One region of the Nocardiopsis oceanisediminis genome, then DNA from elsewhere that is predicted to be linked to it. Evidence: riboswitches for the same ligand, from Rfam matches in the RefSeq annotation. Region 1 holds a riboswitch; each other region holds the start of a gene.
The links. A riboswitch is a leader RNA that binds a small molecule or an ion and turns the genes downstream of it on or off. The one in region 1 is predicted to bind thiamine pyrophosphate.
Positions count from the first base shown of each region.

Region 2: linked by a shared signal. The riboswitch ahead of J0910_RS25625 (ECF transporter S component) and the one ahead of thiD (bifunctional hydroxymethylpyrimidine kinase/phosphomethylpyrimidine kinase) in region 1 are both predicted to bind thiamine pyrophosphate.
Region 3: linked by a shared signal. The riboswitch ahead of thiO (glycine oxidase ThiO) and the one ahead of thiD (bifunctional hydroxymethylpyrimidine kinase/phosphomethylpyrimidine kinase) in region 1 are both predicted to bind thiamine pyrophosphate.
Region 4: linked by a shared signal. The riboswitch ahead of J0910_RS15830 (TenA family protein) and the one ahead of thiD (bifunctional hydroxymethylpyrimidine kinase/phosphomethylpyrimidine kinase) in region 1 are both predicted to bind thiamine pyrophosphate.

Region 1 is NZ_JAFMZJ010000001.1:5,535,734-5,542,743, forward strand. Features, by position in the region: gene rocD (ornithine--oxo-acid transaminase) at 1-436, opposite strand, end outside; gene J0910_RS24125 (acyl-CoA synthetase) at 865-2,574, shown strand; gene J0910_RS24130 (DUF368 domain-containing protein) at 2,879-3,838, shown strand; TPP riboswitch at 3,896-3,994, shown strand; gene thiD (bifunctional hydroxymethylpyrimidine kinase/phosphomethylpyrimidine kinase) at 3,984-4,787, shown strand; gene J0910_RS24140 (DUF6457 domain-containing protein) at 4,933-5,181, opposite strand; gene J0910_RS24145 (pyridoxal phosphate-dependent aminotransferase) at 5,563-6,837, opposite strand; gene J0910_RS24150 (LysR family transcriptional regulator) at 6,969-7,010, shown strand, end outside.
Region 2 is NZ_JAFMZJ010000001.1:5,869,631-5,876,640, reverse strand. Features, by position in the region: gene glgP (alpha-glucan family phosphorylase) at 1-1,721, shown strand, start outside; TPP riboswitch at 1,746-1,851, shown strand; gene J0910_RS25625 (ECF transporter S component) at 1,921-2,505, shown strand; gene J0910_RS25620 (ABC transporter ATP-binding protein) at 2,502-4,013, shown strand; gene J0910_RS25615 (energy-coupling factor transporter transmembrane component T family protein) at 4,010-4,729, shown strand; gene J0910_RS25610 (enoyl-CoA hydratase/isomerase family protein) at 4,900-5,688, shown strand; gene J0910_RS25605 (YbaK/EbsC family protein) at 5,730-6,290, shown strand; gene J0910_RS25600 (serine/threonine protein kinase) at 6,431-7,010, shown strand, end outside.
Region 3 is NZ_JAFMZJ010000001.1:2,656,521-2,663,530, reverse strand. Features, by position in the region: gene J0910_RS11880 (long-chain fatty acid--CoA ligase) at 6-1,631, opposite strand; gene thiE (thiamine phosphate synthase) at 1,958-2,632, opposite strand; gene J0910_RS11870 (ArsR/SmtB family transcription factor) at 2,629-3,021, opposite strand; gene J0910_RS11865 (MFS transporter) at 3,122-4,324, shown strand; gene J0910_RS11860 (Rv2175c family DNA-binding protein) at 4,414-4,773, opposite strand; TPP riboswitch at 4,922-5,033, shown strand; gene thiO (glycine oxidase ThiO) at 5,031-6,212, shown strand; gene thiS (sulfur carrier protein ThiS) at 6,236-6,436, shown strand; gene J0910_RS11845 (thiazole synthase) at 6,441-7,010, shown strand, end outside.
Region 4 is NZ_JAFMZJ010000001.1:3,562,564-3,569,573, forward strand. Features, by position in the region: gene J0910_RS15815 (VOC family protein) at 1-278, opposite strand, end outside; gene J0910_RS15820 (acyltransferase family protein) at 391-2,466, opposite strand; gene J0910_RS15825 (hypothetical protein) at 3,040-3,246, opposite strand; gene J0910_RS15830 (TenA family protein) at 3,701-4,330, opposite strand; TPP riboswitch at 4,343-4,454, opposite strand; gene J0910_RS15835 (alpha/beta fold hydrolase) at 4,538-5,695, shown strand; gene J0910_RS15840 (YiaA/YiaB family inner membrane protein) at 5,766-6,056, opposite strand; gene J0910_RS15845 (NAD(P)/FAD-dependent oxidoreductase) at 6,100-7,010, opposite strand, start outside.

The sequences.
Region 1 (7,010 bases):
CGCCCTTGACGTCGTAGGCCCATCTGCGGGAGACCTTGATGGCGGTCTCCACCGCCTCGGCCCCGGTGTTCATCGGCAGCACCCGCTCCTTGCCGACCAGGTCGGCGAGGGCGGTGACGAACGGCGCGAACTGGTCGTTGTAGAACGCCCGGCTGGTGAGCGTCACCCGGTCCAGCTGGTGGTGGGCGGCGGCGAGCAGGTCCGGGTTGTGGTGCCCGAAGTTCATCGCCGAGTACCCGGCGAGCATGTCGAGGTGGCGCCGGCCTTCGACGTCGGTGACCCACGCGCCCTCGCCCTCGGCGATCACGACGGGCAGGGGGGCGTAGTTGTGCGCCGAACGGGCTTCGGCGAGGGCGATGTGCTCGGCGGTCGAGACAGGGGGCCGGGAGGGGTCTCCTCCGGACTGCCTGTTCCCCAGAACGCGGGTGTCGCTCATCCAGGTGTCCCTTCCGATCGACATTGATCGTTTTTCGCTCTGTGGATACCCCGGGGCGGGTGTGGGGAAGCGCACCCGGAGCGGCCTCCAGAAGCAGAACAGATGCCCGTATCAGGACACAAGGGTCCGGAGGGGACGGGTTTCCCCTGCACCGCCCCGGCCCCTCCCGCCCCGCTCCGCGGGCGGCCGGGACCGCCCCGGGCCGCCCCCGGGCCGCGACTTCGGTCACAGGGACTCCGCTCGGAGGTCACACCCGAAACCCCCGGCCCCGGCCGGCGCCCCCGGATCCGCCGCACTGACCTGCGTTTTCGGCCGCCCCGCGCTGACCTCGGAAAGCGCCACCCCGACCGACTGTGACCGCCCGCACAGGTACAGGATCGGTCGCCATGGACGCGGCCGGGTAGACCGGCCTCAGGGAGGGACCAGCGTTGACCGAAACAGGACACCGGGCCGCCGCCCCGTCCGGGCCGGCCCCCGCATCGCCCGCCCCGGAACCCCGGGGCCTCGGCCTGCCCGGCCTGCTCTCCGCGGTCGCCGCCGCCGTCCCGGAGCGCACCGCGGTGGCCGCCGGCGGCCGCCGGCTGAGCTACGCCGGGCTGGAGCGCCGCGCCGGGCTGCTCGCCCGGCACCTGGCCGCCGCCGGCATCCGCCCCGGTGAGCACGTCGCCCTGCTCTCCTACAACCGCGCCGAGTGGCTGGAGTCGTTCTTCGGGGTGCTGCGCGCGGGCGCCGTCCCGGTGAACGTGAACTACCGCTACATCGCCGAGGAGCTCCGCTACGTGCTGGACGACTCCGGAGCGGCGGCGCTGATCGCGGAGCGGTCGCTGACCCCCGCCGTCGCCGCGGTCCGCGACCGCCTGCCGCGCCTGCGCCACGTGCTGCTGCTCGACGACGGCGCCCCGTGCCCGGAGCCCGGACCGCTGCCCGGCACCGGCTACGAGGCGGCGCTGGCCGGGGCGGAGGGGCTGCCCGACCCCGCCGCCGAGCCCGGCGGCGACGCGCTCTACCTGCTCTACACCGGCGGCACCACCGGCTTCCCCAAGGGCGTCATGTGGCGCCAGGAGGACATCTTCCACGCGGCCCTGGAGCGGCGCGGGCCCGGCGACCCGCGCATCCGGCGCGCCGCCGACGCCGGGGAGCGCGCCCTGGGCTGCTCGGCCCACCGGATGCTGGTGCTCGGCCCGCTGATGCACGCCGCCGGCCAGTGGAACGCGCTGGGCATGCTGTTCTCCGGCAAGACCGTGCTGCTCAACACCGACCGGGTGTTCGACGCCGACCGGGTCGCCGCGCTGGCCGACCGGGAGGGCGCGCAGTCGGTGCAGCTGGTGGGGGACGCGATGGCCCGGCCGCTGGCCCAGGCCCTGCTCTCCGGCGGGCGCGCCTGCGCCGACCTGCGCACGGTCGCCTCCGGTGGGACCCCGCTCACCCCGGCCGTCCGCGCCCTGTGGCGCACCTGGCGGCCCGGGATCACGCTGCGCGACAGCTACGGAGGCTCGGAGACCGGGGTGTGCGGCGCGGCCGCGGAGGGCTCCGGCGAGCGCCGGTTCGCCATGGGCGCCAGCGTCTCCGTGCTCGACGAGCGGATGCGGCCGCTGCCGCCCGGTTCGGAGGCGGCCGGCCGGATCGGCCGGATCGCCCGCACCGGCCGGATCCCGCTCGGCTACCTCAACGACCCGGCCAAGACCGAGCAGACCTTCCCCCGGGACCCGGACGGCCGCCGCTGGGTGATGTCCGGCGACTACGGCACGGTGGCCGAGGACGGCTCGATCGTGCTGCTGGGCCGCGGCTCGGCGGTGATCAACACCGGCGGCGAGAAGGTCTACCCCGAAGAGGTCGAGTCGGTGCTCAAGGCGCACCCCGACGTCGCCGACACCATCGTGGTGCCCTCCCCCGACGAGCTGCTCGGCCAGCGGGTCACCGCCGTGGTCGCGCCGGTCCCCGGCCGCTCCCCGTCCCCGGAGCGGCTCCGCGAGCACTGCCGCACCCGGCTCGCCGGGTTCAAGGTGCCGCGCGCCTTCCAGGTGGTCGACCGGGTGCGGAGGACCGCCGTCGGCAAGCAGGACTACCGGTGGGCCGCGGCGGTGGCGCGCGGCGCCGCCCCCGCCGGGGCCCGCGAGGGGGCGCCCGCCGGCCGCTGACCCGGCCGGGGGCGCGCCGCCCCTCCTTCTCTCCGCGCCCCTTCCGCCCGGCTCCCCCGCCGCCGCGGCGCGGCTTCTCGACCGCGCCGCGGCGGCGGGGTGCCGGAAACCGCGCCGGTTCCGGGAACCCGCCCGCGCCGCCCGCACGTTGCCGGGGTGCCGCCCGGGACGGGCGAGCAGGCCCGGCGGGCCCGCGGAATCCCTAGACTGTGAGGCTCGCGCCGCCGCTCGGAGTCCCGGCCGTTCCCGCCTCCGGCACGTTCGCGGCACTCCTCCTCGATCCCTCGAAGACGAAACACGAGACATGGCGAAATCCATCGGGACCCATCTGTTCAACGTCGTCCGCGGAGGCCTCATCGGCACCGCGGAGGTCGTTCCCGGCGTCAGCGGCGGCACGGTCGCGCTGATCGTGGGGGTGTACGAGACCCTCATCACCTCGGCCGGGCATGTGCTCTCCGGGCTCCGGGCGGCCGTCTCCGACCTGCCGCGCGGCCGGGGCGCCGGCCGGGCCGCGGCGGAGTTCCGCCAGGCCGACTGGGCGGCCATCGGCGCCGTGCTGGTCGGCATGGTCGCCGCCGCGCTGCTCGCCGCGAAGATCATCGCCCCGCTGGTCGAGTCCGAGCAGCAGCGCTCCTACGCCCTGTTCTTCGGCCTGGTGCTGGCCTCGCTCTGGGTGCCCTACACCGCGGCCGGGCAGCGCTGGAAGGCCTGGCACTACCTGCTGGCCGCCGCGGTCGGCGCGGTCGCCTTCGTGGTGACCGGCCTGCCGCCCGCGCACGTGGAGCCCTCGGCCCCGGCCGTGATCGCCGCCGCGGCCGTCGCGGTCTCCGCGCTGATCATGCCGGGGATGTCCGGCTCGTTCATCCTGCTCACCCTGGGCCTCTACACGCCCACCATGGACGCGCTGAACAACCGCGACTTCGGCTACATCGGCACCTTCGTCCTCGGCGCGTTCATCGGCGGCGCGCTCTTCGTGAAGCTGCTCCAGTGGCTGCTGGAGCACCACCGGATGGTGACCCTGGTGGCGCTGACCGGTGTGATGGCCGGTTCGCTGCGCGCCCTGTGGCCCTGGCAGGACGAGGAGCGCACCCTCTACGCCCCCTCCGGGGACGTCCCGTTCACCCTGGCCATGGTCGCGGTCGGGTTCGCGGTCGTCGTCGCGGTCCTGCTCATCGAGCACCTGGTCAAGGGCGGCGGCCGGAAGAGCGGCTCCGGCGGCGGCCGGCACGCCCGGCCCGCCGTCCGGGAGTCCGCCCGGCTGTGACAGGCTGAAGGCCCGGCCGCCGAGGCGGCCGGGCCGCTCCGGTCCTTCCGGAGCGGAAGCGACGGCGCGGGGTGCCGGTGCACGCCACCGGCTGAGAACACACCCGTCGAACCTGATCTAGCTCGCACTAGCGAAGGGACGCCACATGGGCTCCTTCAACATCCTGTCCATCGCCGGCACCGACCCCAGCGGGGGCGCGGGGATCCAGGCCGACCTGAAGGCCTTCTCCGCCCTCGGGGGCTACGGCACCACCGTGGTGACCGCCCTGGTCGCGCAGACCACCACCGGCGTCGCCGCGGTGCACCCGGTCCCCCCGGAGTTCGTCACCCGGCAGCTGACCACCCTCCTGGACGACGTCCGCATCGACGCGGTGAAGATCGGCATGCTGGCCGACACCGGCGTCATCGAGGCGGTCGGCGCGGCGCTCGACGCCTACCGGCTGCGCAACGTGGTGCTCGACCCGGTGATGGTGGCCAAGAGCGGCGACCGGCTGCTGGCCGCCGAGGCGATCGAGGCGCTGCGCACCGTGCTGCTGCCCCGGGCCGACCTGGTCACCCCGAACCTCCCGGAGGCCGCCGACCTGCTCGGCGAGGACGAGGCGGCCGACCTGGAGGAGATGGAGGAGCAGGCCCGCCGCCTGCTCAAGCTCGGCCCGGCCCGGGTGCTGCTGAAGGGCGGCCACCTCTCCGGCGGCGACAGCACCGACCTGCTGGTGGAACCGGACGCCGCGGCCGTCCCGTTCACCGCGGAGCGGGTCCCGACCCGGAACACGCACGGCACCGGCTGCACCCTCTCGTCGGCGATCGCGGCCCTGCTCCCGCAGCGCGCCGGGGTCGCCGAGGCGGTGCGGGACGCCAAGTCCTACCTGACCGAGGCGCTGCGCCGCGCCGACGAGCTGGAGGTCGGCCGCGGCATGGGGCCGGTGCACCACTTCCACGCCTGGTGGTGACCGCCGGGCCGCGGCCGGGCCTCCTACCGGGGCAGGGGGCGGCGCGCGCCCGCCCCTGCCCTCCGTACCGGTCCCGGCGCCCCGGCGGGCCCCTGGGAGGACCGTCTCGGCGGCGCTCCGGGGCGCCGGGGCTCCCCGCCCGGGGTCAGCCCTCCCCGCCTCCGTCCGCCTGGGCCAGGGCGAGGCGGCTGAGCGCCGCGGCCGCCTCGGCCGGGTCGGCGCCGCGGCCGACCGCGATGCCCATCAGGTAGGCGGTCAGCGGGGCCGCCGGGCGGGCCACCGAGTGCGCGGCGTCCCTGGCCAGGTCGAGGATCCGGTCCACGTCGGCCTTGTCCGACTCTTCGGGCAGGTCCAGTTCCGCGCTGACCAGCCGCGCCCACTCCACCAGCGTCATCGTCGCTCCCCGGCTCCGCCTGCTCTGCTCTGCTCTCGCCGACGATCCTAGATCCCCGGTGGGGAAGACGGCCGGCGCGGGGATGCGCTCCGCCGCACCCGCCCCTCCCCACGGCGCCGGTCGCGTGTCCGGGCCTCCGGCGCGCACCGCCCGGAGCGGTCGGCGCCCGTTCCCCCTCTTCCCCAGGCCCCGCGGGGCCGGCGCGGGAGGGGCGGTGCGGCGGCGGGGACCGGGGATCGGGAGGGTCCCGGGTGCGGCGGGGTCCGCGGGGACGCTAGCCTGGCCCGGCGGCAAGGAGCGGGACCGGCCCTTCCGCGATGACCGGTCCCGCTCCTCCGTGTCCGCCCCCGGGCCTCCCCCCCCCGGAGGGCCCGGAGCCGCTCAGGCCGCTGCCGCCACCGGGGCGGCGACGTCGGCCAGCACCTCCTCCAGGCGGTCCAGGTGCGCCTGGATCCACGGCAGCCGGGTGGGGTCGTCGACGGCGAGCGCCGCGTACCGCTCGGCCTCGGTCTCCCCGTAGAGCAGGCTGGTGGCCACCCGCATCCGCAGCGCCTCGGCGCTCTCGCCGAACTCCACCGCGGGCAGCACGCCCATGCCGTACCGCTCCAGCAGCAGCCCGCACAGCCCGGGGCCGGTGCCGACCCCGTGGTCGGCGGCGAGGCGCTCGCGGTGCGCCTCGAAGTCGGGGTAGAGGTAGAACGCCGCCTGCGGCGCGGCCACCGACGCCCCGGCCGCGGTGAACCGCTCGGCCACCGCCCGGGCCACCGTCCCGTGCAGCCGGCGGCTGCGCTCGATGTGCGCGGTCAGCTCGGCGGGCTCGGCGAACGCCAGCGCGCCGGCCCGCTGCACCGGCCCGGTCGGGCTGGACCAGATCTCGCTGGCCACGCCGAGCAGCTCGGCCCGGATCCGGCGGCCCAGCGGGGAGTCCGGCAGCCGGGTGACGCCGAGCCGCCAGCCGCCCAGGGCCAGGCTCTTGCTCAGCCCGGTGGTGACCACGGTGCGCTCCGGGGCGAACTCGGCGGGGCTGCGGACCTCCGCCGCCGGGTCGTGCACCAGGTCGCGGTAGATCTCGTCGGAGATGACGACCAGGTCCAGAGCGCGGGCGACCTCGGCGAGCCGGCGGACGGTGTCCTCGGAGGCGACCGTCCCGGTGGGGTTGTCCGGCAGGGTGGTGATCACCGCGCGGACGTCCCGGCCCTGCTCGCGGGCGGTGCTGACCGCCTCGGCCAGCAGGTCCGGCTGGGGCACGCCGCCCTGGCCGCGCTCGGTCGGCACGAACAGCGGCCGGTTGCCGGCCAGCCGGCTCTGCGCGGCGTAGCTGACCCAGCTCGGCGCGGCGATCGCGGTGTCGCCGCCGATGGCCAGGAGCAGCGCGTACAGCAGCGGCTTGCTGCCCGGGCCGGCCGCGACCATGTCCGGGTCGGTGGGCAGCCCCCGCCGGCCCCAGTAGCCGGCGGCGGCCTCGCGCAGCACGGCGCTGCCGGCCACCGGTCCGTAGGCGTTGTCCCCTCCCCCGGCCGAGAGGGCGTCCCGCATCATCTGGTGGACGGGAAGCCCCGCCTCACCGAAGCCGAGCGGGAGCACCTGCAGGCCCTGGCGGCGCTTCTCGGCGAGGGCTTCGTTGACGGCGAGGGTCGCTGAAACGGCGACTGTCATGGAGGAATCAACTCCGCTGATCCAGGTGGCCGGTCTTGAGGCCGACTTTCCGGTGCCTTCACTCTTCAGCCTGCCCCGCCCGACGCGTTACCACAAGCGACTCTTTTCGATGGTGAGCGTAAGCTGTCCTTATGCTCGATCTGAGAAGGCTCCAGCTGCTCCGGGAGTTCGCC
Region 2 (7,010 bases), 330 kb from region 1:
TCGGCTTCGCGGAGGCGGTCGAGGCCGCCCGGGCCGGGACCGTCTTCACCACGCACACCCCGGTCCCCGCCGGCATCGACCGCTTCCCGCGCGAGCTGGTCCTCGCCCACCTGGACGGGGACTCCCCGGCTGTGCCGGGGCTCCCCGCCGACCGGGTGCTGGAGCTCGGCGCCGAGGACTACCCGGGCGGCGACCCCGACGTGTTCAACATGGCGGTGATGGGCATGCGGCTGGCCCAGCGGGCCAACGGGGTCAGCCGGCTGCACGGGGCGGTCAGCCGGGGCATGTTCCAGGGCCTGTGGCCCGGGTTCGACCCGGACGAGGTGCCGATCGGCTCGGTCACCAACGGGGTGCACGCCCGCACCTGGGTGGCCGAGGAGGCCCAGGAGCTGGCCGCGGCGGTGGTCGGCGACTCGGCCGAGTTCAACCGCTCCGAGGGCTGGCGCAAGGTGGCCCGCGCGGACGAGGGCGAGCTGTGGCGGATGCGGCGCACGCTCCGCGGCCGGCTGGTGGAGGAGACCCGCGCCCGGCTGCGCGCCTCCTGGCGGGCCCGCGGCGCCACCGGCGCCGAGCTGGGCTGGATCGACGGCGTGCTCGACCCCGACGTGCTCACCATCGGCTTCGCCCGCCGGGTGCCCTCCTACAAGCGCCTCACCCTGATGCTGCGCGACCGGGACCGGCTCGCCCGGCTGCTGCTCCACCCGGACCGGCCGGTGCAGATCGTGGTGGCGGGCAAGGCGCACCCCGCCGACGAGGGCGGCAAGCGGCTCATTCAGGAGATCGTTCGGTTCAGCGACCGCCCCGACGTCCGGCACCGCATCGTCTTCCTGCCCGACTACGACATGGACCTGGCCGCCTCCCTGGTGCAGGGGAGCGACGTGTGGCTGAACAACCCGCTGCGCCCGCTGGAGGCCAGCGGCACCTCGGGGATGAAGTCGGCGCTCAACGGCGGGCTCAACCTGTCGGTCCGGGACGGCTGGTGGGACGAGTGGTTCGACGGGTCCAACGGGTGGGCGATCCCCACCGCGGACGGGGTCTCCGACCCCGACCGCCGCGACGACCTGGAGTCCCGCGCGCTCTACGAGCTCATCGAGGAGCGGGTCGCGCCGCTCTTCTACGACGCCGACGGCGACGGCCTGCCCAAGCGCTGGCTGGAGATGGTCAAGCACACCCTGGTCTCGCTGGGGCCGAAGGTGCTGGCCACCCGGATGGTCCAGGACTACGTGGCGGGCTACTACCGGGGCGCCGCGGCCTCCTCGCGGGCGCTGCTGGACGGCGGCGCGGCCGGCGCGCGCGAGCTGGCGGCCTGGAAGGCCCGGGTCCGCGCCGGCTGGCCGGGGGTGCGCATCGAGCACGTCGAGGCCGGCGGGATCGACGCGGGCACCGGGGAGCCGCCGCGGGCCGGCGGCGAGCTGGACCTGAGCGCCACGGTCCGCCTCGGCGACCTGGACCCGGACGACGTCCAGGTGGAGGCGCTGGTCGGCCGGGTCGACGAGGACGGCCGGCTGGTGGCGCCGGCCGTCGCCGTGCTGGAGTGGACCGGCGGCGGGCAGGAGGGGCACCGCTACACCGGTTCGGCCCCGCTGACCAGGGCGGGCTCCGGCGGCTACACGGTGCGCGTGCTGCCCCGGCACCCGGCGCTCCGCTCGGCCGCGGAGATGGGGCTGGTGGCCGTTCCGGAGCCGCACCGCGGAATGGAGGACGGGATCGTGCTGCGCTGAGCGGCGATAACCCGCATAATGGGTGGAAACCGACAGGGGAGCGCTTCGGCGCTGAGAGTGCGGAGACCCCGCAGACCCTTAGACACCTGATCTGGATCATGCCAGCGAAGGAAGTCGTGTGTTCCGCCCGGCGGAGTCCGTACCGGGCGCTCTTGGCCTGAGCCCTCTCGTGTCCTCACCGACGCGAAGGGACCCACCCGTGAAGACCACCGCCCAGCGTTCGCCGTACGCCTGGCGCACCGTCGACATCGTCGTCGCCGCGGTGCTCGGCGTCGCCATCGGCGTCATATTCTGGTTCTGGGGCATGCTCTGGCAGGCCACCGCACCGCTGTTCGTCTTCTTCCCGCCCGCCCAGGCGGTCATCTACGGCATCTGGCTGCTGCCCGGCGTGCTCGGCATGCTGGTGCTGCGCAAGCCCGGGGCGGGCGTCCTCACCTCGGTCGCGGCCGCCACGGTCTCGGCGCTGCTGGGTACGCACTGGGGCATGATCGTGCTGGTCGCCGGCTTCTTCCAGGGGCTCCTGCCGGAGCTGGTCTTCCTGGCCGGCCGGTACCGCTCCTGGGGCATGGCGGCCTCCGTGCTGGCCGCCGCGGCCGCCGCGCTGGCCCCGATCGGCATGGACCTCACCATGACCTACGCCGACTGGCCGGCCTCCTTCATGGCCGCCTACGCGGCCTTCGTCGCCGCCAGCTCGGTGCTGATCGCCGGGGTCGGCGGCCGGCTGCTCACCACCGCCCTGGCCCGGGCCGGGGCGCTCACCCCCTTCCCCTCGGCGCGCGGATGAGCGGCGCGCGGATCCGGCTGCGCGGCTGGGGCTGGCGGCACGCCGGCCGCGAGGAGTGGGCGCTGCGCGGGGTCGACCTGGAGGTCGAGCCCGGCGAGCGGGTACTGCTGCTCGGCCCCTCCGGCGCCGGCAAGAGCACGCTGCTGCACGCCCTGGCCGGGCTGACCGGGCCGGAATCGGCCATCACCGGGGAGAGCGAGGGCGAGCTCACCGTGGACGGCGCCCCGGCCGAGCGCGGCCGGGGCGGCACCGGCCTGGTCGCCCAGGACCCGGAGACCCAGCTGGTGATGGCGCGGGCCGGCGACGACGTCGCGTTCGGCCTGGAGAACATCGGTACCGACCCGGAGCTGATCGGCGGCCGGGTCCGGGAGGCGCTGGCCGGGGTCGGCTTCGGCCACGGCCCGGAGCGCTCCACCGCGGCGCTCTCCGGCGGGGAGAAGCAGCGCCTGGTCATCGCCGGGGCGCTGGCGATGCGGCCCCGGCTGCTGCTGCTCGACGAGCCCACCGCCAACCTCGACCCGGAGGGCGCCGCGCAGATCCGCGGGGTGCTGGCCGGGCTGGCCGCGGAGAGCTCGGCGACCATGGTGGTCGTCGAGCACCGGGTGGCCGAGGCGGTCGGCCTGGTGGACCGGGTGGTGGTGGTCGAGCCCGGCGGCGGCGTGGTCGCCGACGGCCCGCCCGGCGAGGTGTTCGCCCGGCACGGGGCGGCCCTGGCCGCCCGCGGGGTGTGGGTGCCCGGCCACGAGCCGCGGGCGCCCGGAGCCTCCGGGGCCACCGGGGAGGTGCTGATCCGGGCCGCCGGGTGCACCGCGCTGGAGCCGCTGGGCCCCGGCACCGACCCGCGCCGCCGGCGCACCGTCCTGGACCGGGTGGAGGCGGCCGTGGCCGGCTCCGCCACCACCGCGCTGACCGGGCCGAACGGCGCCGGGAAGTCGACCCTGCTCACCCTGCTGGGCGGGCTGGCCCGGCCGGACGCCGGCTCGGTGCGGCCGGAGGGCGCGCTGGCCGGGGTGGACCGCCGGGACCTGGGCCGCTGGCCGGCCCGGCGGCTCGCCCGCCACCTGGGCACGGTCTTCCAGCACGCCGAGGACCAGTTCGTCACCGCCACCGTCCGGGAGGAGCTGGAGTTCGCCCCGAAGCGGGCCGGGCTGCCCGCGGAGACCGCCGCGGCCTGGGTCGGCGAGCTGCTGGAGCGGCTCCGGCTGGCGCCCCTGGCCGGGGTCCACCCCTACACGCTCTCCGGCGGGGAGAAGCGGCGGCTCTCGGTGGCCACCGCGCTCAGCTCCGGGCCGGCGCACGCCCCCGACGTGCTCCTGCTCGACGAGCCCACCTTCGGCCAGGACGCCTGCACCTGGGCCGAGCTGGTGGCGCTCCTGGCGGAGCTGCGCGCGCAGGGCCGCGCGGTGGTCATGGCCACCCATGACGAGCGGCTGCTCGGCCCGTTCACCGACGTGGAGCTGCGGGTGGCCGGCGGCGGCGTGGCGCCCGCGGTGGGGAGCGGCCGATGACCGGGGTGCTGCGCCGCCGCAACCCGGCGGCCAAGATCGTCGCCGCCCTGCTGGTGGCCGCCGGGCTGATCCCCGCGGTCGACCCGGTGACCGCGGGCGCGGTGCTCGCCGCGACCGTCCTGCTGCTGCCGTTCGCGGGCCTGGAGCGCCGGGCGCTGCTCACCGTCGGCGTGCCGCTGGTGCTGGCCGCCTTCTCGGTCGGCCTGGTCAACCTGCTGTTCGGGGAGAGCGGCCCGATGACCGCGTTCGGCCTGGCGGTGCGGCTGCTGGCGATCGCGCTGCCCGGGGTGCTGGTCGCGCTGACCAGCGACCCGACCGAGACCGCCGACGCGCTGGTGCAGCGGCTGAAGGTGCCGGAGCGGCCCGCGCTGGGGGTGCTGGCCGCGCTGCGCCTGATCCCGCTGCTGGCGGCGCACTGGCGCACCCTCACCCTGGCCCGGCGGGCCCGCGGCCTGGAGCCGGGGCGCAACCCGGCGGCGCTGGCCGCGCAGTTCGCCGGGAAGGCCTTCGCGCTGCTGGTCCGGGCGATCCGGACCGGGACGCTGCTGGCCACCGCGATGGACGCGCGCGGGTTCGGCACCGGGCCGCGCACCCACGCCCGCACCAGCCGGTGGTCCGGCGCGGACGGCGCGCTGATCGCCGGGACCGTGCTGGTCCTGGTCGCGGCGCACCTGCTCTCGATGCGGATGGGCACCTGGCGGCTGCTGTTCGGCTGAGTCTGCGGCGCGGGGGCCCGGGGTCCCCGCGCCCGGCCCGGCCGCCCGGTACGGCCGCCGCCCCGTTCGGCGGCGCGGGCGGGGGCGGGGGAGCCGGGCGGCGCCGTGGTAGGACATCGGGAGGCGCCGGAGAACCCGGGCGCGGGACCGAAGGGCAGGAGGGCTCGGCAGTGGGCGAGTTCGTGCGGGTGGAGAAGGACGCGGAGAATCCGGCGGTCGCGGTGATCAGGCTGGACCGGCCGAAGATGAACGCGCTCAACGCGCAGGTGCAGCGGGAGATCGGGGCGGCCGCGGCCGAGGTCGCCGCGGACGGCTCGGTGGCCGCCGCGGTCCTCTACGGCGGGGAGCGGGTGTTCGCCGCGGGCGCCGACATCAAGGAGATGGCCGGCATGGGCTTCGCCGACATGGCGGCCCACTCGCGCACCCTGCAGGCCTCGTTCACCGCGGTCGCCGAGATCCCCAAGCCGGTGGTGGCCGCGGTCACCGGCTACGCTCTGGGCGGCGGCTGCGAACTGGCGCTCTGCGCGGACTTCCGGGTCGCCGCGGAGGACGCCAGGCTGGGCCAGCCGGAGATCCTGCTCGGGGTGATCCCCGGGGCCGGCGGCACCCAGCGGCTGCCCCGGCTGATCGGCCCGGCGCGGGCCAAGGACCTGATCTTCACCGGGCGGCACGTGCCGGCCGACGAGGCGCTCCGGATCGGCCTGGTGGACCGGGTCGTTCCGGCGGCGGAGGTCTACTCCGCGGCGGTGGCCATGGCGGCCCGCTACGCCGGCGGCCCCTCGGCGGCGCTGCGCGCGGCCAAGGAGGCGGTCGACCGCGGGCTCGAGGCGGACCTGGGCACCGGCCTGGAGATCGAGCGGGTGCAGTTCGCGGCGCTGTTCGGCACCGAGGACCAGAAGATCGGGATGCGCAGCTTCATGGAGAGCGGCCCGGGCAAGGCGGAGTTCACCGGGCGCTGACCGGAACCGGCCGGGCGGCGGAGAAGAGGATAGCGGCGGAGATGGCGGAGCGGATCTGGGGCCTTGCGGCGGCCCCCGCGGCGGAGCGGACCGACCTGCTGGCCGCGCCGGTGGCGGCGGGGCTGGAGGGCTGGAAGGCGGCGGCGGAGGAGCCCCCGCCGCTGGTCGCCGAGGTCGATCCGGCGCTCTCCGACACCGCCGCCGCCTCCGAGGCCTACGGCTTCCCGATGGAGGCCGGGGCCAACTGCATCGTGGTCACCGGCAAGCGCGGCGGCGAGGTGCGCAGGGCGGCCTGCGTCGTGCTCGCCACCACCAGGCTGGACGTCAACGGCGCGGTCCGCCGCCGGCTCGACGTGCGCAAGGCCTCCTTCGCCCGGCAGGACGACGCGGTCGCCGCCACCGGGATGGAGTACGGCGGCATCACCCCGGTCGGCCTGCCGGAGGGGTGGCCGCTGCTGATCGACGCGGCGGTGGCGGCCTGTCCGCTGGTGGTCATCGGCAGCGGGGTGCGCCGCTCCAAGCTGATCGTCCCCGGAGCGGCCCTGACCGGCCTCCCGGGGGCCGAAACCGTCGACGGGCTCGGGCTTCCGGCCGAGGGCTGAGCGGCACCGAAGCGGAACCGGGCGCAGGTATTTTCCGTCATACTCGTGGGGTTGCAAGGGGCGCGCAGCGCGGTACCGCTCGCCCCGCGACGGCTAAGCTGGTCGTGGCGGTATGCGGGTTTTGAGGGGATGAGTTCGCAATGGCAATGTCGGCAGGTTTCCCCGAGGGTGAGGAGCTGCCGGAACGCGTCGGCCCTTATTCCATCCGGAGGCGCATCGGCCAGGGCGGTATGGGCGTGGTCTACCAGGGCTACGATCCCCGGCAGGACCGCCTGGTCGCGATCAAGGTGCTGCGCTCGGAGGTGGCCGGCGACAACATCGCCCGCGCCCGCCTGGCCCGAGAGGTGGAGACGATGCGGCGGGTGCACAGCCGCAACGTCGCCGAGGTGATCGACGCGGACACCAGCGCCGAGCTGCCCTGGGTGGTCACCGAGTACATCCCCGGCCCCACACTGGACTCCACGGTGGAGTCGCACGGCCCGCTGCGCGGCCGCGCGCTGACCAACTTCGTCAGCGGCCTGGCCCGCGCCATCGACGACATCCACGCGGCCGACGTCATCCACCGCGACCTCAAGCCGGGCAACGTCATCATCTCCAACGGCGAGCCGATCGTCATCGACTTCGGCATCGCGCACGCGGTGGACGGCGCCAAGCTCACCCAGACCGGCACCTTCGTCGGCACGCCCAGCTACCTGTCCCCCGAGGTCATCGAGGGCACCG
Region 3 (7,010 bases), 2.9 Mb from region 1:
GCCGCTCAGTCCCGGGCCTCGACCACCTCCAGCCCGCCCTCGGCGTACCGGGCGCGCAGCGCCTTCTTGTCGTACTTGCCGACGCTGGTCTTGGGCACCTCGTCGATGAAGGCCCACCGCTCGGGCAGCTGCCAGCGGGCCACCCGGCCGGCCAGGAAGGCGCGGAGCTCGGCGGCGCCGGCCGAGGCCCCCTCGGCGAGTACGACCGCCGCCAGCGGCCGCTCGTCCCAGCGCGGGTCGGGCACCGCGACGACCGCGGCCTCGGCGACCGCCGGGTGCCCCATGACCTGGTTCTCCAGCTCCACCGAGGAGATCCACTCCCCGCCGGACTTGATCACGTCCTTGGCCCGGTCGGTGAGGCGGAGGAAGCCGTCCGGGCTCAGCGAGCCGACGTCGCCGGTGCGCAGCCAGCCGTCCTCGAACTTGTCCGGCGCCGGGTCCCGGTGGTAGGAGCCGGTGATCCACGGTCCGCGGACCAGGAGCTCGCCGACGCTCTCGCCGTCGTGCGGCACCTCGGCCCCGCCGTCGCCGGCCAGCCGGGCCTGCACCGAGGCGGGCAGCCGGCCCTGGGAGAGCCGGTAGGACCAGCGCTCCTCGCCCTCCGCGGCGGCCGGCGGGTTGGCCACGCTGCCCAGCGGCGAGGTCTCGGTCATGCCCCAGGCGTGCACCACCGGCACCCCGCACAGCTCCTCGAAGCGCCGCATCAGCGCCGGCGGGCAGGCGGCCCCGCCGACGACCACGCTGCGCAGCGAGGACATGTCGCGCGGGTTCGCCTCGATCTCCTGCAGCAGGCCCTGCCAGATGGTGGGCACCGCGGCGGCGAACGTCGGCCGCTCGGCCTGGATCATGTCGGCGAGCGCGGCGGGCTGCAGGAAGCGGCCGGTGAGCAGGAGCGAGGCGCCGACCATCAGGGCGGCGTAGGGCAGGCCCCAGGACATGGCGTGGAACATGGGGACCACGGCCAGCGCGGTGTCGGACTGGCGCAGCCCCTTGCCGTCGGTCATGCACACCTGCATGGAGTGCAGCCAGATGGAGCGGTGGCTGTAGGCGACGCCCTTGGGGTCCCCGGTGGTGCCGGAGGTGTAGCACATGGCCGCGGCGTCCCGCTCGTCGCCGGAGGGCCAGTCGAAGGCGTCCGGCCGGCCGGCGATCAGCTCCTCGTAGCGGTGCACCCGGACGCCTTCGGCGGCCAGCCCGCCGGGGTCGCCGCCGGCCACGATCACATGCCGGACGGTGGCCAGCCGGGGCAGCAGCGGCTCGAACAGCGGCAGCAGGTCGGCGTCGACGATGACCACGCGGTCCTCGGCGTGGTTCGCGATGTAGGCGATCTGGTCGGGGTGGAGCCGGATGTTGAGCGTGTGCAGCACCGCGCGCATCGCGGGCACCGCGAGGTAGGCCTCCAGGTGCTCCTGGCCGTTCCACTGGAAGGTGGCCACCCGCTGGTCGCCGGTGACGCCGAGCTCGCGCAGCGCGTGCGCGAGCCGCGCCGCCCTCCGCCCGACCTCCCGGAAGGCCGCCCGCCGGGGCTCGCCCCCGGTCCAGGTGACGACCTCGGCGTCCCCGTGCACGGTGGTCCCGTAGCGGACCAGGTCTCCGATCGACAGCGGTGCGTCCTGCATGGTGCTGCGCATGCGCGTGTCCCCTCGTCGCCGCCCGGCCTGCGCCGGTGTGATGGGTGCCACCGAAACTAGGAGACGCGCCCGCGGGGGTGAAGGCGGTCACGGCGATCGTTACCTAACAGTGTTAGGAGAGCCGGCCTCGCCGGGTCCGGGGCACCGGCGCGGCGGCGCCCTCGGAGCCCAGGGATGCGGCGGCCCGGCGGACGGCGGGGGAAAGGCCCCGATGATCTTGGCGTTGCGGGGGTATCAGGGCGCCCTGATACCCCCGCAACGCCAAGATCATCGCGGAGGGCGGAGGCGGGGTTCTTCCGCGGCGCCGCCCCTTGCCCGACGACGGGCTAGGAGCGGGCGGCGTCGGCCAGGCGGCGGGAGAACTCGGCCGCTGCGGCCCGGGGGTCGTCGGCCCGGGTGATGGCGCGGACCACCACCACGCGGCGGGCGCCCGCGGCGAGGACCTCGTCGAGGTTGCCGAGGTCGATGCCGCCGATCGCGAACCAGGGGCGGCCGCCGGCGAGCGCGGCGGCGCGGCGGACCAGGTCGAGACCTGCCGCCGGGCGGCCCGGCTTGGTCGGGGTGGCCCAGGTGGGGCCGGTGCAGAAGTAGTCGACCCCCTTCTCCTCGGCGGACGCGGCGGCGGCCTCGGGGGTGTTGTTGGACCGGCCGATCAGCGGCCCGTCGCCGATGATCTCCCGGGCGTGGTGCACCGGCAGGTCGTTCTGGCCCAGGTGCAGCACGTCGGCGCGGGCCGCGCGGGCGACGTCGGCGCGGTCGTTGACCGACAGCAGCGCGCCGTGCCGCTCGCACACCGCGCGCATCACCTCCAGGGCCTCCAGCTCCTGGCGGGCCTCCAGGCCCTTGTCCCGGAGCTGGACGATGTCCACGCCGCCGGCGAGGGCGGCGTCCAGGAACTCCTCGAGGTCGCCCTGCTCGGTCCGGGCGTCGGTGCACAGGTAGAGGCGGGCGCTCTCAAGGCGCTCGCGCAGGCTCTGCGGCTGGCTCTGCGGCTGGCTCATCGGGCCAGATTAGCGGCCTGCCCGCCGCTCCCCTCGGGCCGGGGCGCCCCGGCCCGCTCCAGTTCCTCGGGCAGTGCGGCCAGCACCGCGCCGAGCAGGCCGGGGAAGCGCGCCTCCAGGTCGTCGCGGCGCAGCCGGATCCACCGGTTCCGCCCCTCGACCCGGGTGCTGATCACCCCGGCCTCCCGGAGCACTTTGAAGTGGTGGGAGAGCGTGGACTTGTGCACCGCCACGCTCCACGCCTCGATGCCGCAGCTGCGCTCGGTGTCGACCTCGACGCCATCGGCGGTGAGGTCGGCGAGCAGGCGCAGCCGCACGGGGTCGGCGAGGGCGTCCAGGACGGCGGAGAGCCGCAGCTCGGCGCGGTCCGGTTGGGGAAGTCGGGACATGGGCTCCACCGTCACCCCCGAAGAACGGTTTGACAATCTTCAAACCATCATGCCAGCCTTCCGATCGTTTGACACACATCCAACGATTCTGGAGGCCGGCATGGCCGCTTCCCCGCTCGCCTCTCCCTCCGGTCCCGGAGCCGCCGGCCCTCCGGAACCGCCGCAGGACTACTCCGCCGCCCGCATCCTGCCGCTGGCCGCCGGCGCGTTCGCGATGGGCACGGCGACCTTCGTCACCTCCGGCGTGCTGCCGGAGATCGCCCAGGGCCTCGGCGTCGGCACCGGCGCCGCCGGGCAGGCGGTGACCGCCTACGCCCTCGCCTACGCCGTGCTCGCCCCGGTGCTGGGCGCGCTCACCGGGCGGATGGACCGGCGCGCCGTCCTCATCGGCGGGCTGCTGCTGTTCACCGCCGGCAGCGCCGCCGGCGCCCTCGCCCCGTCCTTCGGGGTGCTGATCGCCTCGCGCGCGGTGGCCGCGGCGGGGGCGGCGCTCTACACGCCCAACGCCGCGGTGATGGCCTCGGTGCTCAGCCCGCCCCGGTTCCAGGGCCGGGCGATGGCGGTGGTGCTCGGCGGGATGACCGCGGCCACCGCCCTCGGGGTGCCGCTGGGCACCTGGCTCGGCACCGCGCTGGGCTGGCGCGCCGCGCTGTGGATGGTGGTGCTCGCCGCGCTGGCCGCGCTGGCCGGGATGGCGCTGCTGCCCGGCGGGGTCCGGCTCCCCTCGGCGGGGCTCGCCGAGCGGCTGCGCGCGCTGGGCCGCCCCCGGCTGCTGGCGGTCACCGCGCAGACCCTGCTCGTCTTCTGGGGCAGCTTCACCGTGTTCGCCTACATCGCCCCGGTGTTCGCCCCGGTCACCGGAGGCGGGGCGGTCGGCGCGGCGCTGCTGTGGGTGTGGGGGCTGGCCTCGGTGGCGGGCAACCTGGCCGCCGGGCGGGCCTCCGACGCCCGCGGGCCGCGCACCGTGATGGCGGTCGCGCTGCCGGTGCTGATCGCGCTCTTCCTGCTGGTCGAGCCGGCCGCCGCGACGCTGCCCGGGGCGTTCGCCTGGATGCTGCTCTACGGCGCGTTCGGCTGGCTGGTGGCGGTGCCGCAGCAGCAGCGGGCGGTCGAGGTCGACCCGTCCTCCGCGCCGGTGCTGATCGGGCTGAACAGCTCCGCCCTGTACGGCGGGATGTCGCTGGGCGGGATCACCGGCGGCGCGGCGCTGGCCTGGCTGGACCCCGCGCAGCTGGGCTACCTGGGCGCCGCCCTGCTCGTTCCCGCGCTGGCGCTGCTCTGGGCCGAGCGGCGGCGCGGGTGAGGACCGGGGCCGGGGCGGAGGCGGTCCGCCCCGGCCCGGAGGCGCCGCGGCCGGGCCGCGGCGGAGGGTGCGGGGTCAGCGGGCCGGGATCAGAGGGCCATGGCCTGCGCCCGGCGGCGGACCTCGGTGCCGCGGTTCTGCGCCAGCGCGTCGATCGGCGCCCCGGGCAGCGTCTCGTCCGGGGTGAACAGCCACTGCAGTGACTCTTCCTCGGTGAAGCCGCAGTCGTCCAGCACGGTGAGGGTCCCCGGGAGGCCCTTGAGGACGTCGCCGCCGGTGATGAAGGCCGCCGGGATCTTCAGCTCGCCGCCGCGCTTCACGCCGGCCAGGCGGTGGTCCCGGATGAACTGCTTGATCCTGTTCGGGGAGACGTTGAGGGCGGCCGCGGCGTCCTTGACGGTCATCCAGTCGCCGACCAGGGCGTCGATGCGGTTGTCGTTCTCGTTCACACCCCCAATGTGCCATATTCGGCCCCTGCTCGGCGGCTCTGCGCGCCGCCGCCCCGCCGTCCGGTGGTCCGACCTCTCCGGCCGCCCGCGCGCGGGCGTCGCTAGGATGGGGGGACGGATCCGACCACCGGGTACGGATCCGCGAAGCGAACGTTCCCGCGGGAGCCGGGTGGGACCCGGCTGAGAGGGGGGCTGCCGGCCCCCGACCGCACGAACCTGATCCGGGTCATGCCGGCGAAGGGAGTGGCGTCTCCGCCATGCGTGCAGCAGACACCCCCGCCCACCGCGGCGGCTACGACGCGGCCGTCGTCGGCGGCGGGCTGATCGGCCTGGCCACCGCCTGGCGCGCCGCCCGGCGCGGGCTGCGGGTCGCCGTCCTCGCCCCGGCCGGCGACTCCGGCGCGGCCTCCGGCGTCGCCGCGGGCATGCTCACCCCGGCCACCGAGGCGATGTTCGGCGAAGAGGAGCTGATGCGCTTCGGCGCCGACTCCCGCGACCGCTACCCCGGCTTCGTCCGCGACGTGCAGGCCGACTCCGGCGAGGACGCCGGCTACCGGGAGCGCGGCACCCTGCAGATCGCCTTCGACACCGACGACCTGTCCCGGCTGACCGAGCTCGGCGAGCTCCAGTCCCGGCTGGGGCTGAAGGCCGAGCGGATCACCTCCCGGGAGTGCCGCCGGCTGGAGCCGATGCTCGCCCCCGGGGTGCGCGGCGGCGTGCACGTCCCCGACGACCACTCGGTCGACCCGCGCCGGCTGGCCCGCGCCCTGCGGCTGGCCGCGGCGGCGCGCGGGGCGGACTTCACCGCCGACCGCGCGGCCGAGGTGCTCTGCGAGGGCGGCCGGGTGCGCGGCGTGCGCACCGCCGGCGGCGCGGAGGTCCGCGCCGATCAGGTGGTGCTGGCCGCCGGGGTGTGGACCCCCTCCATCGGCGGCCTCCCCGACGGGCTGCTCCCGCCGGTGCGCCCGGTCAAGGGCCAGCTGCTGCGGCTGCGCACCCCCGCGGGCGAGGAGCCGATCGTCTCCCGCACGGTGCGCGGCCTGGTCAAGGGGACCCCCGTCTACCTGGTGCCGCGCGCCGACGGCGAGATCGTGCTGGGCGCCACCCAGGAGGAGATGGGGCCGGACACCCGGCTCACCGCCGGCGGCGTCCACCAGATCCTGCGCGACGCGCACGAGCTGGTCCCGGGCGTCGGGGAGCTGGAGATCGCCGAGGCCTGCGTCGGGCTGCGCCCCGGCTCTCCGGACAACGAGCCGCTCCTGGGGCCGCTGGGCCCGGCCGGGCTGCACCTGGCCACCGGGCACTTCCGGCACGGGGTGCTGCTCACCCCGGGCACCGCCGACGCGATGGCCGAGGTGCTGGCCGGCGGGGCGCTGCCGGACTTCGCCCGCAGGTTCGCGGCCGCCCGGTTCGGGCCGGCCGGCGGCGGCCGGCACTGAGCCGGTACCGAGAGGAGAACGCAGTGGACGTGATCGTCAACGGGGAGCGGCGCACCGTCGCCCCCGGCAGCACCGTGGGCGACGTGGTGCGCTCGCTCACCGGGGCGCGCAGCGGCGTCGCCGCCGCGGTCAACGACGAAGTGGTGCCCAAGGGCGGCTGGGACGGGACCCCGGTCGCCGAGAACGACCGGGTGGACGTGCTCACCGCCGTCCAGGGAGGCTGATCCGATGTCCGCCGAGACCACCGAAGCCACCGGGACCGGGGCCGCGCGGGAGCCGCGGCCGGCCGCGGACCCGCTGGTCATCGCCGGGCGCCCGTTCGGCTCCCGGCTGATCACCGGCACCGGCGGCGCGCCGTCGATGAGCGTGCTGGAGGAGGCGCTGATCGCCTCCGGGACCGAGCTGACCACCGTCGCCATGCGCAGGGTCGCCCCCGGCACCCAGGGGTCGGTCTGGGACGTGCTGCAGCGGAACGGGATCGCGCCGCTGCCCAACACCGCCGGGTGCTTCACCGCCGCAGAGGCGGTGCGCACCGCCCGGCTGGGCCGGGAGGCGCTGGAGACCGACTGGGTCAAGCTGGAGGTGGTGGCCGACGAGCGCACCCTGCTGCCCGACCCGGTGGAGCTGCTGGACGCCGCCGAGCGCCTGGTCGACGAGGGCTTCACGGTGCTGCCCTACACCAACGACGACCCGGTGCTGGCGCGCCGGCTGGAGCGGCTGGGCTGCGCCGCGGTGATGCCGCTGGCCGCGCCGATCGGCTCCGGTCTGGGCATCCGCAACCCGCACAACATCGAGCTG
Region 4 (7,010 bases), 2.0 Mb from region 1:
TGCCCCACGTCGGCGCGGGCGGCTCCCCGGGCGAGGAGCCCGTCCACGGCCGCCGCCCGGTCCTCCGCGTACAGGTCGAGGTGGAGGCGGTTCTTGGCCGGCTTCGCGCCGTCCGCGCGGGTGAAGAAGAGGGACGGCGAGCGCCCGTCCGGCGGCCGCACCTCGACGCCGGCCGGGACGGGTTCCATCAGCTCCCAGCCGAGGGTCTGCGCCCACCACCGGGCGAGGGGCGGCGGGTCGTGCGCGTCGACGGTCAGGGCCTCCCAGGCGATTTCCATGGCGACCGATCGTACACGGGCGCATCCGCCCCGGAGCCGGCCTCGGGCGCCCCGGCCCCCCGGGGCCGGCGTGCGCGCACACCGGCCCCGCCCGCCACCGGGCGGGCACCGGTCACAGCGCCTCCAGGATCGGCCCGGCCCGCTCCTCCAGGTCGGCGGCGAGCATTTCGGAGTAGGTGGCGGTCAGGTGGTGGGCGTCCCGGTAGACCAGGACGTTGCCGACCACGGCCGGGCAGGTGTCGTCGGTGCACAGCCGGTCGTTGAGGTCGACCACCTCGGCGCCGGTCTCCGGCCGGTCCGCGGCGATCAGCTGCGGGTCCTCCTCACCGAGGGCGTCGTCGCGCTCCTTGGCGCAGCTGTCCGGGTCCGCCGGGTGCAGCTCGACGCACTCGGGGACCCGGGGCCGGGCCACCGGGGTGTCGGCGATCGCGACCACCTGGGCGCCGGCCTCCTCCAGCTCGGTCCACTGCTCGGCCATGCCCTCGGCGATCAGGCGCTTGCCCTCCTCGGTGTCGCCCGCGACGGCGCTGATCGCGCGGCTGCGCGCGCTGGTGAACACCAGGTCCGGCCGGACGTCGCCGGTGAGCCGGTCGACGACGTCGGCGTTCCAGTCCCCGCACTCGGTGTAGCGGCGGTCGTCGCCGCTGTCCCGGGTGACGGGGGCGCCGGTGAACGGGCAGGAGGACTTGGTGAAGGTGTACACCCGCCAGTTCCGCTCCCCCGCCACGGCGCGCACCGCCGGCACCCAGTGGGCGGCGTGCGAGTCGCCGACGACGGCCACCGTCACCTCGGCGTCCTCGGGGCCGTACACGCACGGGTCGGCGGTGCGGTCGCTCGGCATGGCCTGGCACTCGTCGCCGTAGACGCTGGGCAGGTCGTCCAGGGCGTCGATCGGGGCCGGGTAGACGGCCTGCCCGGTGTCGCCCTCGGGCCGCTCCTCCTCGATGGCGGCCGGGCCGACGTGCACGTCCGGGTCGAAGGCCACGTCGCGGCGCTGCTCCACCTGCTGGTACTGGATCCAGCTCGTCCCGGACACCAGCAGGGCCCCGCAGAGCGCGAACACGAGCGCGGCGCGGCCGGTGCGCAGCGCCCCGCCGGTCCGCACCGGGTCCTCCACCAGGAGCTTGGTGACCCAGGCCAGCAGCACCGAGCCGGCGCCGATCAGCACGCCGCCGAACGCGCCGAACACCTCGGTGCCGGGCAGGAAGGGCCAGAACACGATGAGCGGCCAGTGCCACAGGTAGATCGCGTACGACAGGTCGCCGACGAACCGCGCCGGGGCGGCGCTGAGCAGCCGGTAGGTCGACCAGCGGCCCTCGGTGCGGCCGGCGGTGATCACGGCGGCGGTGCCCAGCACCGGCAGGGCGGCGGCCCAGCCGGGGAACGCCACCGCGTCGTCGTAGGTGAACGCGGCGGCCGCGATGGCCAGCAGCCCGGCCCAGCCCAGGCCGGCGCGGACCGCGGCGGGCAGGGTGCGGTGCGCCGACACCATCGCCAGCACGCCGCCCGCGGCCAGCTCCCACATCCTGGTCTGCGGCAGGAAGTAGGCCGGGGCGGGGTCGGACAGGGTGAGCCAGACCGAGCAGGCGAAGGAGGCGGCGATCACCGCTCCGCCGCCGAGCAGCAGTATCCGGGCCCGGCGCAGCCGCGCCGGCAGGGCGGTCCAGCCGATGAACAGCAGCGGCCAGAACAGGTAGAACTGCTCCTCCACGGCGAGCGACCAGAAGTGCTGGACCGGGCTCTCCGCGGCGCCGGCCGCCAGGTAGTCCACCGATTCGTGGGCCAGCAGCAGGTTCTGCACGTACAGCGCCGAGGCGGCGAGCTGCTTGGCGGTGTCCAGCAGCTGGGCCGAGGGCAGCAGCGCCATGGCGGCGGCGCCGGTGGCCAGCAGGACGACGGTGGCCGCGGGCAGGATGCGCCGGACCCGCCGGATGTAGAAGCCGGACAGGGAGACCCGGCCCTGCTCGCGGGCCTCGCGCAGCAGCAGCGTGGTGATGAGGAATCCGGAGATCACGAAGAAGACGTCGACGCCGATGTAGCCGCCGGGCAGCAGCTCCTTGTCGACGTGGTAGACGACGACCAGCGCCACCGCGAGCGCGCGGAGGCCCTGGACCTCCGGGAAGAAGCGGCGCGGCGGCGCGGGGCGGGCTGCCGGGGGTGCGGGCGCGGGCTGCGATTGGGTCGGCACGGGGTTCCTTGCCTGCGTCTCGGGGCCGTCTCGGTGGGACTCGGGGCGCGCCGCATGCCCGCTGCGCGGGCGGGGCCGCCGCGGCGCGCTTCCTGGGAGTTCTCCCAGGAATGGGGATTCTCTCAGGAAAACGCGACCGTGGGTAGTCGATTAGTCGCCTGGAAGCACAGGTAGGACGAAAATTCTCGCCGGAGTGACCTGAGTGTCGCCTCGCGGACACATGCCCGCGGGCGCCCGCAGGGGCTAGGGCGAGCAGGGGCGGAGCGCCGCTCCGCGCGCCGGGCGCGGCCGCGGGGCGGCCCCGGCGCCCCTCCCCTTGCGGGCGCTCTCGGCGCCGTGATCCGGATGTCCGTTACCGGGCCTCGGGGGCCGTCCCGATCACCTGCGGCGCCCCGCCGGGGCAGGCCTCTTCCGGTGCTCCGCCCGCCGGGCCGCCCCGCCCCCGGGCCGAAAGGGAACCCCGGCCCTGAACCCGGGAAGCGGCGTCCCGGCGTGTCGCCCGCGCCGGCCGGTCCCGGGTTCCGGCGGCCGCCGGAACCCCTCGGCCCGGGGCGGGGGCTCCCCCGGTGCGGCTCAGTGCTCCATGCGGTGGTCGCCGTCGACGATGGTCAGCGCCTGCATGGCGGCCGAGGCCAGCTGGATCAGCGCGGCCCGGTCGTTCCAGGTGCAGCGGATGCGGACCGGGCCGGCGTGGATGACGGCCGTGTTGCCCCCGGTGTCGGTGACCGTCGTCCGGCCCTTCAGGTCCCCGGCGGAGAGGGTCCTGTCGTATGGCTCCATCGGCTGTTTCCCACGCTCGTCCGGGCTCTCGGTCGGGGCAACGGTACCCGCCGCACCCCGGCCCCGCCGGGCAATCGGGAAATATGCCGCTTCCGGCCGGTCCCGGACGCCCGTTCCGGAGCGCGGCTTTCCCCGGAGGCGGTGCTCCACCGGGCCACCGGGGGCCGGCAGGGGGATCCCGCAGGCGCGGAACCAAGGCGGCCGTCCCGGGGAGGGCCGAGCAGGCGGCCGCCCGCAGGAAGAGGGGGCGCGGGGGCGGGTCGGCCGGTCTCCTCCGGCGCCGGGCTCTGCAAAGGCCGCAGCAGCGCGGAGCGCCCGATCGACACGCTGAAGGCGCGGCGCGCCATCGCGGCCCGCTACGACACGCCCCCCGAGAGCCGTCTGGCCGGCCCCCGCCTGCGCGGAGCGGTGATCTGGATGCGCGGCCTCCGATGACCACCGCTCCGAACGGGCGCTAGAAGGCCCAGCCCTCCTTCTCCCAGGCCGCCTCCCAGAAGTGGAACTCGTAGGTGGTGGCGGTGGTGAAGGCCTCGCGCATCCGGGCGACGGTGGCGGCGTCGGAGCGCTCGGCGATGCCGTCGGTGATGGCGCACAGCCGCCGGGTGGAGGCGGCGAACTCCTCGTCGGCGTAGGTGGAGATCCACTCGCCGTAGGGGTGCCCGGACAGGTCGCCGGCCTTCTCCATCAGCCGGGCGCCGACGTCGGTGTAGACCCAGAAGCAGGGCAGCACCCCGGCGGCCAGCTCGCCGTACCCCTGGGTCTGGGCCAGGCCCAGCAGGTAGGAGACGTAGGCGGTGCAGGTCGGCGAGGGGCGCAGGCCGGCCACCTCGCCGACGAAGCCCTCGTGCATGGAGCTCTCCACCGCGATCGCGTCGTGCGCCGACTTGGCGAAGAAGGCGATCTCGTCGGAGCGGTCGGCCCGAGCCGCCGCCGACGCCAGGGCCCGGGCGTAGCCGCGCAGGTAGAGGGCGTCCTGGGCCATGTAGTAGTCGAACCGGTCCCGGGACAGGGACCCGTCGGCCAGGCCGCGGACGAACGGCAGGTCGTCGATGGCCGCGCGCACGCCGGCCGTCTCGTTCCACACCTCGGCACAGAAATCGCTCAAGATGGGCGTTCCCTTCGCTAGTTCGAGCTAGATCAGGTTCGACGGGTGTGATCTCAGCTCCGGCCGATGCCGACATCGGACCGGTGCACCCCGCGCCGTGCCGACGACCATACCGGGGGCCGGGACGGCGTTCCGCCCCGGGGTGCGGCGTTTGCCCGTTCCGGTGCGGGGCGGAAGGATCGCGCCATGCCCTCCTTCACCGCTCCCGACGGGACCCCGCTCGCCTACCGCGCCGAAGGCGAGGGGGAACCGCTGATCTGCCTGCCCGGCGGCCCGATGCGCGCCGGCGCCTACCTCGGCGGCCTCGGCGGGCTGGCGCGGCGGCGCCGGCTCATCGTGCCCGACCCGCGCGGCACCGGGGACTCCGGCGGCGGCGCCGACCCGGCGGCCCGCCGCTGCGACCGGCAGACCGGAGACGTCGAGGCGCTCCGCGCCCACCTCGGCCTGGACCGCGTCGACCTGCTGGCCCACTCCGCCGCGGGCGACCTGGCGGTCCTGTACGCGGCCCGGCACCCCGAGCGGGTGCGCTCACTGGTCCTGGTCACCGCCCGGGGCCGCGCCCTGGGCATCGACTTCACCGAGGAGCACCGGTGGGAGGCGGCCGCCCGCGCCGCCGTCGCCGGACTGGACGCCCCGGTCCTGGCCGTCGCGGGCGGACTGGACGGCGGCCCGCTCCCCCGGGTCGCCGCGGAGATCGCCGGGCTGTTCCCGCGCGGCGAGACGGCGGTGCTGCCCGGCGCCGGCCACTACCCGTGGCTGGACGCTCCGGAGGACTTCGCCCGCACCGTCGGGGATTTCCTGGACCGCTCCGCGCCGGTCGGCGCGGGCGCCCCGGGCGCCGGCGGGGCCGGGGCGGACCTGCCGCCGGGGCTGGCGGAGGCCGCGGCCGAAGGGCTCCCCCGCGCCGACGTCGACTTCGAGATGTACGAGGCGTTCGAGGACCCGGAGGAGACCGCCTGGTGGTTCCGGCTGTGGACCGGCAACCCCGACGCCGACGGGCGGGAGTACCGGTTCTTCGGGATGAACGGGGCGGGCGGCTACGCCGGGCTGTGGCTGGTCCGGGAGGGGCGGCCGCTGCCGGAGCAGCCCGTCGTCTTCCTCGGCTCGGAGGGCGAGCTGCTGGTGCTCGCCTGCGACCTGGGGTCCTTCCTCTGGCTGCTGGCCCAGGGGGTCGGCCCCGCCGAGGCGATGGGCTGGGGCCCCGCCGGGGACCCCTGCCCGCGCACCGCCGAGATCGCCGAGCGGTACGCCCCCGGCGGGCGGCGCCCCCCGGAGGAGATCCTGCGCCGCGCCCGGGAGGAGTTCCCGCACTTCGAGGAGGCCGTCCGCGCCCTGTGCCGCTGACCGCGCACGCCGCGGCGCCCCCGCGGCCCCGGGGGCGGGGCGGGGGCGCCGTTCCGCGCCGGTCCGGCGGTCAGCCGCTCTTGCCCGCGTAGGCGTGGTGGCTGCCGGCGCCGTAGGCCTGGGCCTGCTCGGCCCAGGCCGCCATCAGCGCCTCCTCCTGCCGGTCGCGGACGCACTTGGCCAGGTTGAAGGTGGAGGTGATGACGAACAGCACGCCCATCCCGATGAAGGCGCGCATCCAGGGGTCGATCGGCAGCAGGGCGACACCGCCGCACAGGCCCGCGCTGGCGACGCCGAAGGCGATGAGGGACTGGAGGTAGAAGGCGGGGGTGACCTTGGTGTTCAGGGGTGCGGAGCTCATGGCTCCATGGTGGCCGGGGCCGGTGCGGCGCGGATGAGTACCGCTACTCAACCGGTCCGGTGCGCTCCGGCGGGGTCCCCGCCGCAGGCGCCACCCGGTCCGGGCGGAACGCCGACAGGTCGCTCCCCGGGTCCTCGCCCAGGACCAGCCGGGCGGCGACGGCGCCCTGGTAGGGGCCGTAGGTGAGGCCGGACGCGCCCAGCCCGGTCGCCACCACCGCCCCGGACAGCGCCCGGACCGGGCCGAGGAGCTGCAGGTCGTCCCGGGAGGCCGGGCGGAAGCCCACCCGGGTCTCGGCGACCGTGGCCTCGACCAGCGCGGGGGCCAGGGCGACGGCGCCGGAGAGCACCTCCAGCACGCCGCCGACGGTCGCCCGGTGGTCGAACCCGGCCCACGGCTCCCACGTCCCGCTCAGCACCACCCGGTCCGGCGGCAGCGCCAGCAGGTACCGCCCCTCCTGGGAGAAGCGGACGACCGGCCAGTCCCGGGTCCGGACGCCGGGCAGCGCGGCGTGCACGATCTGCCCGCGCATCGGGTAGACCGGCAGGTCGACGCGGAACGGGCGGAGCAGCGCCGCCGACCAGGCGCCCGCCGCGACCACCACCGCGTCGGCGGCCAGCTCCTCGCCGCCGGCCAGCACCCCGGTCACCCGGCCGCCGGCGGCCACCAGCTCCGCGTCGCCCTTGACGTAGCGCAGGCCGCGCTCCTCGGCGGCGTTGAACAGCGCGTCCCGGGCGCGGCGGCCGTCCACCCGGGCCGCCCCCTCCACGAAGACGCCCTCGTACTCGTCGGCCAGGGCCGGGAAGAGCTCCGCCGGCCCGCCCCGGGGCAGGCGGCGGACCTCCCCCAGGCCCTCGTAGCCGGGGCGGGCGCGCAGCTCCCGCAGCAGGGCCAGCTCGCGGTCGAACCGCTCGGGGCCGGTGCCCGCGGAGATCCCGCCGACCACCCGGTAGC